Regions from separate parts of the Cupriavidus sp. 94F1 genome, predicted to be linked through region 2. Evidence: predicted binding sites of a transcription regulator. Region 2 holds the regulator's gene; the other holds the start of a gene.

The links. Region 2 encodes FNR, which switches genes on or off when oxygen is low (the NO sensors DNR and NnrR bind a similar motif). Its sites were predicted from a motif close to TTGATNNNNATCAA; they were not measured.
Region 1: the regulator FNR is predicted to act here: its motif matches at 2,200-2,213, upstream of AC3FJ6_RS09230 (oxygen-binding di-iron domain-containing protein).

What each region holds. Positions count from the first base shown of each region.
Region 1 is NZ_JBYOJT010000003.1:320,904-324,187, forward strand. It holds gene AC3FJ6_RS09220 (fumarylacetoacetate hydrolase family protein) at 1-464, opposite strand, end outside; gene gstA (glutathione transferase GstA) at 705-1,331, shown strand; gene AC3FJ6_RS09230 (oxygen-binding di-iron domain-containing protein) at 1,349-2,134, opposite strand; gene AC3FJ6_RS09235 (glutathione peroxidase) at 2,266-2,883, opposite strand; gene AC3FJ6_RS09240 (MDR family MFS transporter) at 3,026-3,284, opposite strand, start outside.
Region 2 is NZ_JBYOJT010000001.1:105,409-108,692, forward strand. It holds gene scpB (SMC-Scp complex subunit ScpB) at 1-10, opposite strand, end outside; gene AC3FJ6_RS00475 (sulfite exporter TauE/SafE family protein) at 563-1,330, opposite strand; gene fnr (fumarate/nitrate reduction transcriptional regulator Fnr) at 1,416-2,141, shown strand; gene AC3FJ6_RS00485 (hypothetical protein) at 2,225-2,470, opposite strand; gene AC3FJ6_RS00490 (hypothetical protein) at 2,467-2,676, opposite strand; gene ccoG (cytochrome c oxidase accessory protein CcoG) at 2,724-3,284, opposite strand, start outside.

The sequences.
Region 1 (3,284 bases), on a different contig from region 2:
ACATCGTTCACCACGCAGTAGCCCGCCACGTGCTCCAGCGCCTGGGCCTTGGACACATTGCGCGCCGTGGTGCCGATGACCACGCCCAGTTCCACCTCCCAGTCCGACTTCTTTGACTCGAACGGCAGCATCACGGCGTCGTTCGGGCCGTTCAGCGAGGTATTCGCCTTCAGGAACACGATCGGCTCGGCCGGCAGCGGCATGCCTGCCTCGGCGGCATGGTCGGCGTAGTTCAGGCCGATGGCGATGATCTTGCCGATACCGGTCCAGGGCACGCCATGGCGCTGGCCCTCCACCACGGGCAACGTGGCCGGGTCGATCGCGGCCAGCCGGGCCAGCGCCGCCGGCGCCAGTTCGCCCGGGCCGATATTGCCGACGACACCGGACAGATCGCGCACGCGCCCATCACGGTCAACCAGGCCCGGACGCTCGGCGCCGGGGTTTCCTACACGGACTAGCTTCATCTTGTCTCCTATGGGGGTCAGGTCAGCCTCGCGAGCATATCGCAAGCCAGCGGCCCGCGCGCGGCCCCCGCACGCCCGTCCCCGACCGCCCTGCGTCGGCATTCTTCTGACACATCATGCAGGCCATGCATCTTTGCATACCCGCTGTGCATCGCCACGCATTGTGGGGGCCTGGGCCGCTGCCTAGACTGCCATCACCGCACGCCGCGCCCCGCGCCGTGCCATCTCCCAAGGAATCCCATGAAGCTCTACTATTCGCCCGCCGCCTGCTCGATGGCCGTTCATATCGCCCTGCGCGAGGCCGGCCTGCCCGTCACGCTGGCCCGCGTCGACCTGATCCATCACACGCTGGCCGAGCCCGAAAACGGCACCAACGACTACTACGCCATCCACCCGCGCGGCTATGTGCCACTGCTGCAGCTCGATGACGGGTCGCGCCACAGCGAGGCGTCCGCCCTGCTCCAGTTCATCGCCGACATGGTGCCGGCACGCAACCTGCTGCCGGCGCCCGGCAGCCAGGCCAGGCTGGAGGCCGTGGGCTGGCTGACGCTGATCTCCACCGAACTGCACAAGGTGTTCAGCCCGTGGCTGTGGCACAAGGAAACCGACGCCAGCACCGTCGAGGCCTGCAAGGCCAAGCTGCACAAGCGTTTTGGCGAACTGGACCAACACCTGGCGTCGCGCGATTACCTGCTGGGCAACCAGTTCAGCGTGGCCGATGCGTACTGCTTCACGATCGTCAGTTGGGCCCGGCTGCTGCACCTGAAGCTCGATGCGTACCCGAAGCTGCAGGAATATCTGTCGCGCGTGGCCGCGCGCCCGGCCGTGCAGGCGGCAATGCGTGCCGAAGGCCTGGTGCGCGACTGACGGCGCCGCCCGCGGGTTCAGCGCAGGACCTGCGTGGGCACCTGATAGTGACTGGCGTCGACCAGATCCAGCCCGCACTGGAGCTGCTCGACCCAGTCGATGAACCGCGCCACCATCTGGCGCCCCCGGATCGACGGCCCGTGCTGCGGCACGATGCACTGGATATCGAGCGTGCGCGCCATGGCCGCCCACAGCCGGCAGGCCTTGTTGCCGCTCATGTAGCGGCGGTGGAACCCCAGCATGCGGGCCGCGTGGGCATCGAAATCGGTCACGTCGCCGCGCGCGTCTTCCGTCGAGGTCATCGACGCCCCGAGATCGCCCGAGAACAGGATCCTGCTGATCGGATCGAAAAACTGGAAATTGCCCTCGGAATGCAGGAAATGGGCCGGCACGGCCATGATCGACGACTTGCCCAGCGGCACCACCATGCCCGCATCGGGAATCGGGACAATGCGCCCGGCGGTCTTGCCGGTCTGGCAGAAATGCGGCAGGAAGCGCGCCCAGACCTCGGAGATCAGCACGCGGCTGTCGGACGCCGTCAGCCAGCGCCCCACCGACGCCACGATGTCGGGATCGGCGTGCGACGCCAGTACGTAATCGAGTTGCTTGGGCGGGAAATAGCGGCTGATCGTCATGTACAGCTCGCTATAGGTCATCTGCCCGCCCGGATCGATCAGGGCCGCGTGCCCGTGATTGACCACCAGGAACTGGTTGCTCTGCACCGCATCGCCATGCGTATCGTCGACCAGGTCCGTAAACGCCAGGCAGACATGCCCGTTGCATTCGTAAAGCACCTTGCTCATGACTCCCTCAACCGCTTGTGGTTATTTTTAAGCGGCGAAAGTACTCAGTTGCGCGAGGTTTTCAATTGATGTGAATCAAAAATCCTGGAAAGCGGCCGAAAAAGCCGGACGGGCACCGGCGGCGGGGCCATTCAGCGCGTGGACAGCAACTCTTCGATCTTGGCCACGAACTGCTTGTCGTCGGGCTTGACCATGCTGTTGTAGCTGCCCACGACCTGGCCCTTGCGGTCGATCAGGTATTTGTAGAAATTCCACTTCGGCGCGGTGCCGGTTTCCTTCGTCAGCAACACGTACATCGGATTGGCTTCGCCGCCGCGCACGTGGGACTTGCCGAGCATCGGGAACTTGACGCCGTAGGTGTTGTAGCAGAAGTCCGAAATTTCCTTCGCCGAACCGGGCTCCTGCGAGAAGTCGTTCGACGGGAAGCCCAGTACCACCAGGCCGCGCTCGCGGTACTTGGCGTAAAGCGCCTCCAGGCCTTCGTATTGCGGCGTGAAGCCGCAATAGCTGGCCGTATTGACCACCAGCACGACCTTGCCGGCGTACTGGCACAGGTTCTGGGGCGATTCGTCCTGCAGACGCGGGAAACGGAAATTCAGCGAAGCCGGGCAGTTGCCGGCCGGCTGTGCCGACACCGTGGCAGACTTGTCTGCCGCGCGGGCAGGGTGCGGCAGCATGGCGGCCGCGGCGGCCAGGCTCAACGCGCCCAGCAGGGCGGTGCGCTGGAGGTGTTGCCGCATCCGGTCCATGTGGACTGCAGTTGCCAGGGTGCGTTCGCGAGACATGGGTACGGGCTCCGGTTTCCTTTAGTGCAGCAAAGTCTACGCTCTCGGGCGATTCGCGTCATGACGCGCGGCGGCAGCGACAGGCGCCGCCGGCCCCGGACCACCTTCAATCCATGTGAATCTTGGCCGCGTGTTCGGTCACGCTGCTGCGCAGTTCCAGGTCCGGCATGCGTCGCACGATGACCAGCGCGATGATGGCCGCGACCGCGCCCGCCGCGAAGATCATGTGAAAGCCCGATTCCACGCCGCCCGCCAGCACCTGGTGCACGGCCGGCGACAGATGGGCCATCGCCTCGCTGCCATGGCGCAGCGAGCCCAGGTCCAGCGCCTGGTTCACGCCCGAGCGCGCCAGCGCGTCGCGGAAT
Region 2 (3,284 bases):
GGGTATTCATGTGATTGCGTGCAGCCTGTCTTTGCACCTGCCCCCGGACGAATCCCGGAGCACTGGAGATTGCAGATACAGCGAGGCCGAAGCCGCCGCCATTTCATCGCGCAGCCAGCTCGCCTGCCTAATGCAGCGCAGCCGTGCGCACCTCGTTCTTTTGCATCGAAATGCCGGGTCGATCCGGCAGGAGATCGTCCGGCGCTGGCCAGTTTCACCAGTCAACGGACCTCTTGCGTCGCGCCTTCTCCCTTCGGGGCGGACATTCGCCAGGGCCACCAGATGGCCAAGACGGCAAGAAACAAAACGGTATCGGCTCAGGCAACCCTGCCCTGACCGGCGCCATTTCCCAACCGCAGCCGGTCTTTTAACCAGATCTTTTGAACCGGATGGACTGTTGAGACGTTCTCGGCGCACCGGAGTGGCCAAAAACCCTGGGCACGCTCCCCAGATCAGGAATGCGGCCCCAGCGGCGCCCCGAGCAATGGTGCGGCGCGATACCGTGGTTCCGTCGATTGTATGGCATTCCCGGCCCCGCCCGCAACCCGCCCTTGTGGCCGATTCAGAACACCACGCAAAAGCCGTGTTGGGCCAGCGTGTCCGGGAGCCAGATCGACCGGGCCACGCCGAGCACGCCGAAGCCGATCACCAGCAGCCCCGACGCGACCCGCACCACAGGTTTGCGCGAGAGTTGCCGCAGGTACCCCGACAGCCCGGAGATCACCAGCAGGTTGGGCAGCGTGCCGAGCCCGAACGCGCCCATCACCAGCGCGCCCGACACCGCGTTGCCTGCCAGCAGTGCCAGCGCCAATGCGCCATAGATCATTCCGCAAGGCACCAGCCCCCAGGCCAGACCCATACCGTATCGGCGCAACAGCGGCGTTGCGCGACGCTCGCCACGTAGCCGCACCGGCAGTCGGGCGGTCATGGCCCGCGCACGCTGCACCACGTGCACGGCGGCCAGAGAGGCGAGCCGCTCGATCCAGTCGGAACGCATCACGCGTCCACGCAACAGCCACACACCGGTGAGTACCAGCATCATGCTGCCCCCGGCATAAAGCCATCGCTGCAATGGCAGATACTCCTGCCGCCACGCCGTCGCACCGACAGCACCCATCACCGCACCCAGCAGCATGTATGTCGTGATGCGGCCTGCATGCATGATGCACAGCGCAGTCCACCACTGACGAGCGGTACGGTGTATGACAATTGCCACATCGCGGTGCTGTTTCTGCTCCGCGGCAATAGCAATTCCTCCACACATGGCCGCGCAATGCATGCCACCGAGCAATGCCATCAGAAAAACGCTTAAAAGCACACCAAAAGGCAACTGTTCCTCGCTTCTGCGTCACATGACGCTGTAAAATGCCTGCATCGCGCCCTCGCTGCAAGCGCATTCATAACGAGCACTTCAATTGTTGACTTCCATTCCCGTCACCGAGATGTCGCCCCGTTGCTCAACGTGTGCCATGGGCCAGCTTTGCCTGCCCGTGGGCATGTCGCAACAAGACCTGGCGAAGATGGACACGCTCGTGCAGGAACGCGTGCGTGTTCACAAGGGCGAAACGCTTTACCGCATGGGCGAACCGCTCAATGCGGTCTACGCCATTCGCTTTGGCACACTGAAGACGCACGTCACGATGGAAGACGGGCGCACACAGATCACGGGCTTCCATCTGCCCGGTGAAGTCATCGGCCTCGATGGCCTCAGCGAGATGCAGCACGCCTCCGACGCCACCGCGCTGGAAGACGCCGAAGTCTGCGTCGTACGCTACGACGACCTGCAATCGCTGTCGAGCATCCTTCCCTCGCTGCAAGGCCAGTTCCTGCGCCTGATGAGCAAGGAAATCTCGCAGGACCAGGTCATGCTGATCACGCTCGGATCGATGCGCGCCGAAGAACGTTTGGCTGCGTTTCTCGTCAACATGTCCGAGCGTCTGTCGGCGCGCGGTTATTCGTCCACCGAGTTCGTGCTGCGCATGAGCCGCGAGGAAATCGGCAGCTACCTGGGCCTGAAACTCGAGACCGTCAGCCGCCTGTTCTCGCGCTTTGCCGAAGCAGGCCTGATCCAGATTCGTCAGCGACATGTGAAGCTCGTCGATATGGCAGGCATCAAGCAGGTGTACAGCCGGTCCTGCTGAAAGCCAGGGCCACGCATCACGACAAAGGCCGCGCCGGAGCCATCCAGCGCGTCCTTTCTGTTTGCAGCGCCTGTTCTGCATTGCTATTCGAGTTCATCGGTGTCGCTGAGCTTCACCGGCATCGTGTACAGCGTGAGCCCGCTGGACAACGCGCAGAACAACCACGCGACCAGGAAGCCAACGGTGTAGATCGCCTGCCGGGAAGCTTCTACCGGTTGTCCGAAGAAGCTGAGGTCTCCGGGATCCACCACCGAGAACACCACCGCCGTGGCCGCACCGCCCATCAGAAACGCCGGCCATAGCACCCACATCAGCCAGCGCAGTCTCATGGGCGCCTCGCAGCGGGTTCAGCGCGATCGGCACCGGCCTTCTCGACCACTAGTCCGTGGCGCGTGGCATCGTTCACCGGCACATCGGCATGGGTGTTTGCCAGCCAGATCGTGATACCGCAAGCGACCATCGCCAGCAGCGGACCACTCATCAAAATCCAGGGCCATGGCTCCCTGTACCAGGGCTTTGCGGGGTGTTGGGTCATTGCGCTCTCCTATTGGCATTCGTCCCGGCTCACCATCCGTGACAGCATCACAGATCGCGAGGCACGATGAAACTCGTGCTTTGCCGGATATCCACTTTCCGATCGGTTTCGGTCTCGGCGGTGACCGTCACCTCGATCTTGTGCGTACCCTGCTTCGCATCGTCGATCGGCACACGAATCCGGATCGGCAGCAGCCGGTTCGACGTGGGCGACAGCGATTCCGCGCCATGGTCGTACTCCACGACCATGCCCTGCAACGCGTCGCTCTGCGCCTGCACGTGAAACTTCATCGGCGCCTCGGTGGCGTTGATCAGTTGCAGCCGGTACACGTTTTCGATCCAGCGCCCTTCCACTTCGCGCCCGAGCGCGCCACGATCGCGAATGATGTCGACCTTGAGCGGCGCGCGCATGGCCAGCGATGTGACGAAGCCTGCCGTCAAGGCGAGCCAGATCGCCGTGTAGACAATCGTGCGCGGACGCATCAGCCGCTTGCGGGCGTCCGATGCCGACAGCTTCTTGCGCATCGCGTTTTCCGATGTGTACCGGATCAACCCGCGCGGATACTCCATCTTGTCCATGACCTGGTCGCAGGCGTCGATGCACGCGCC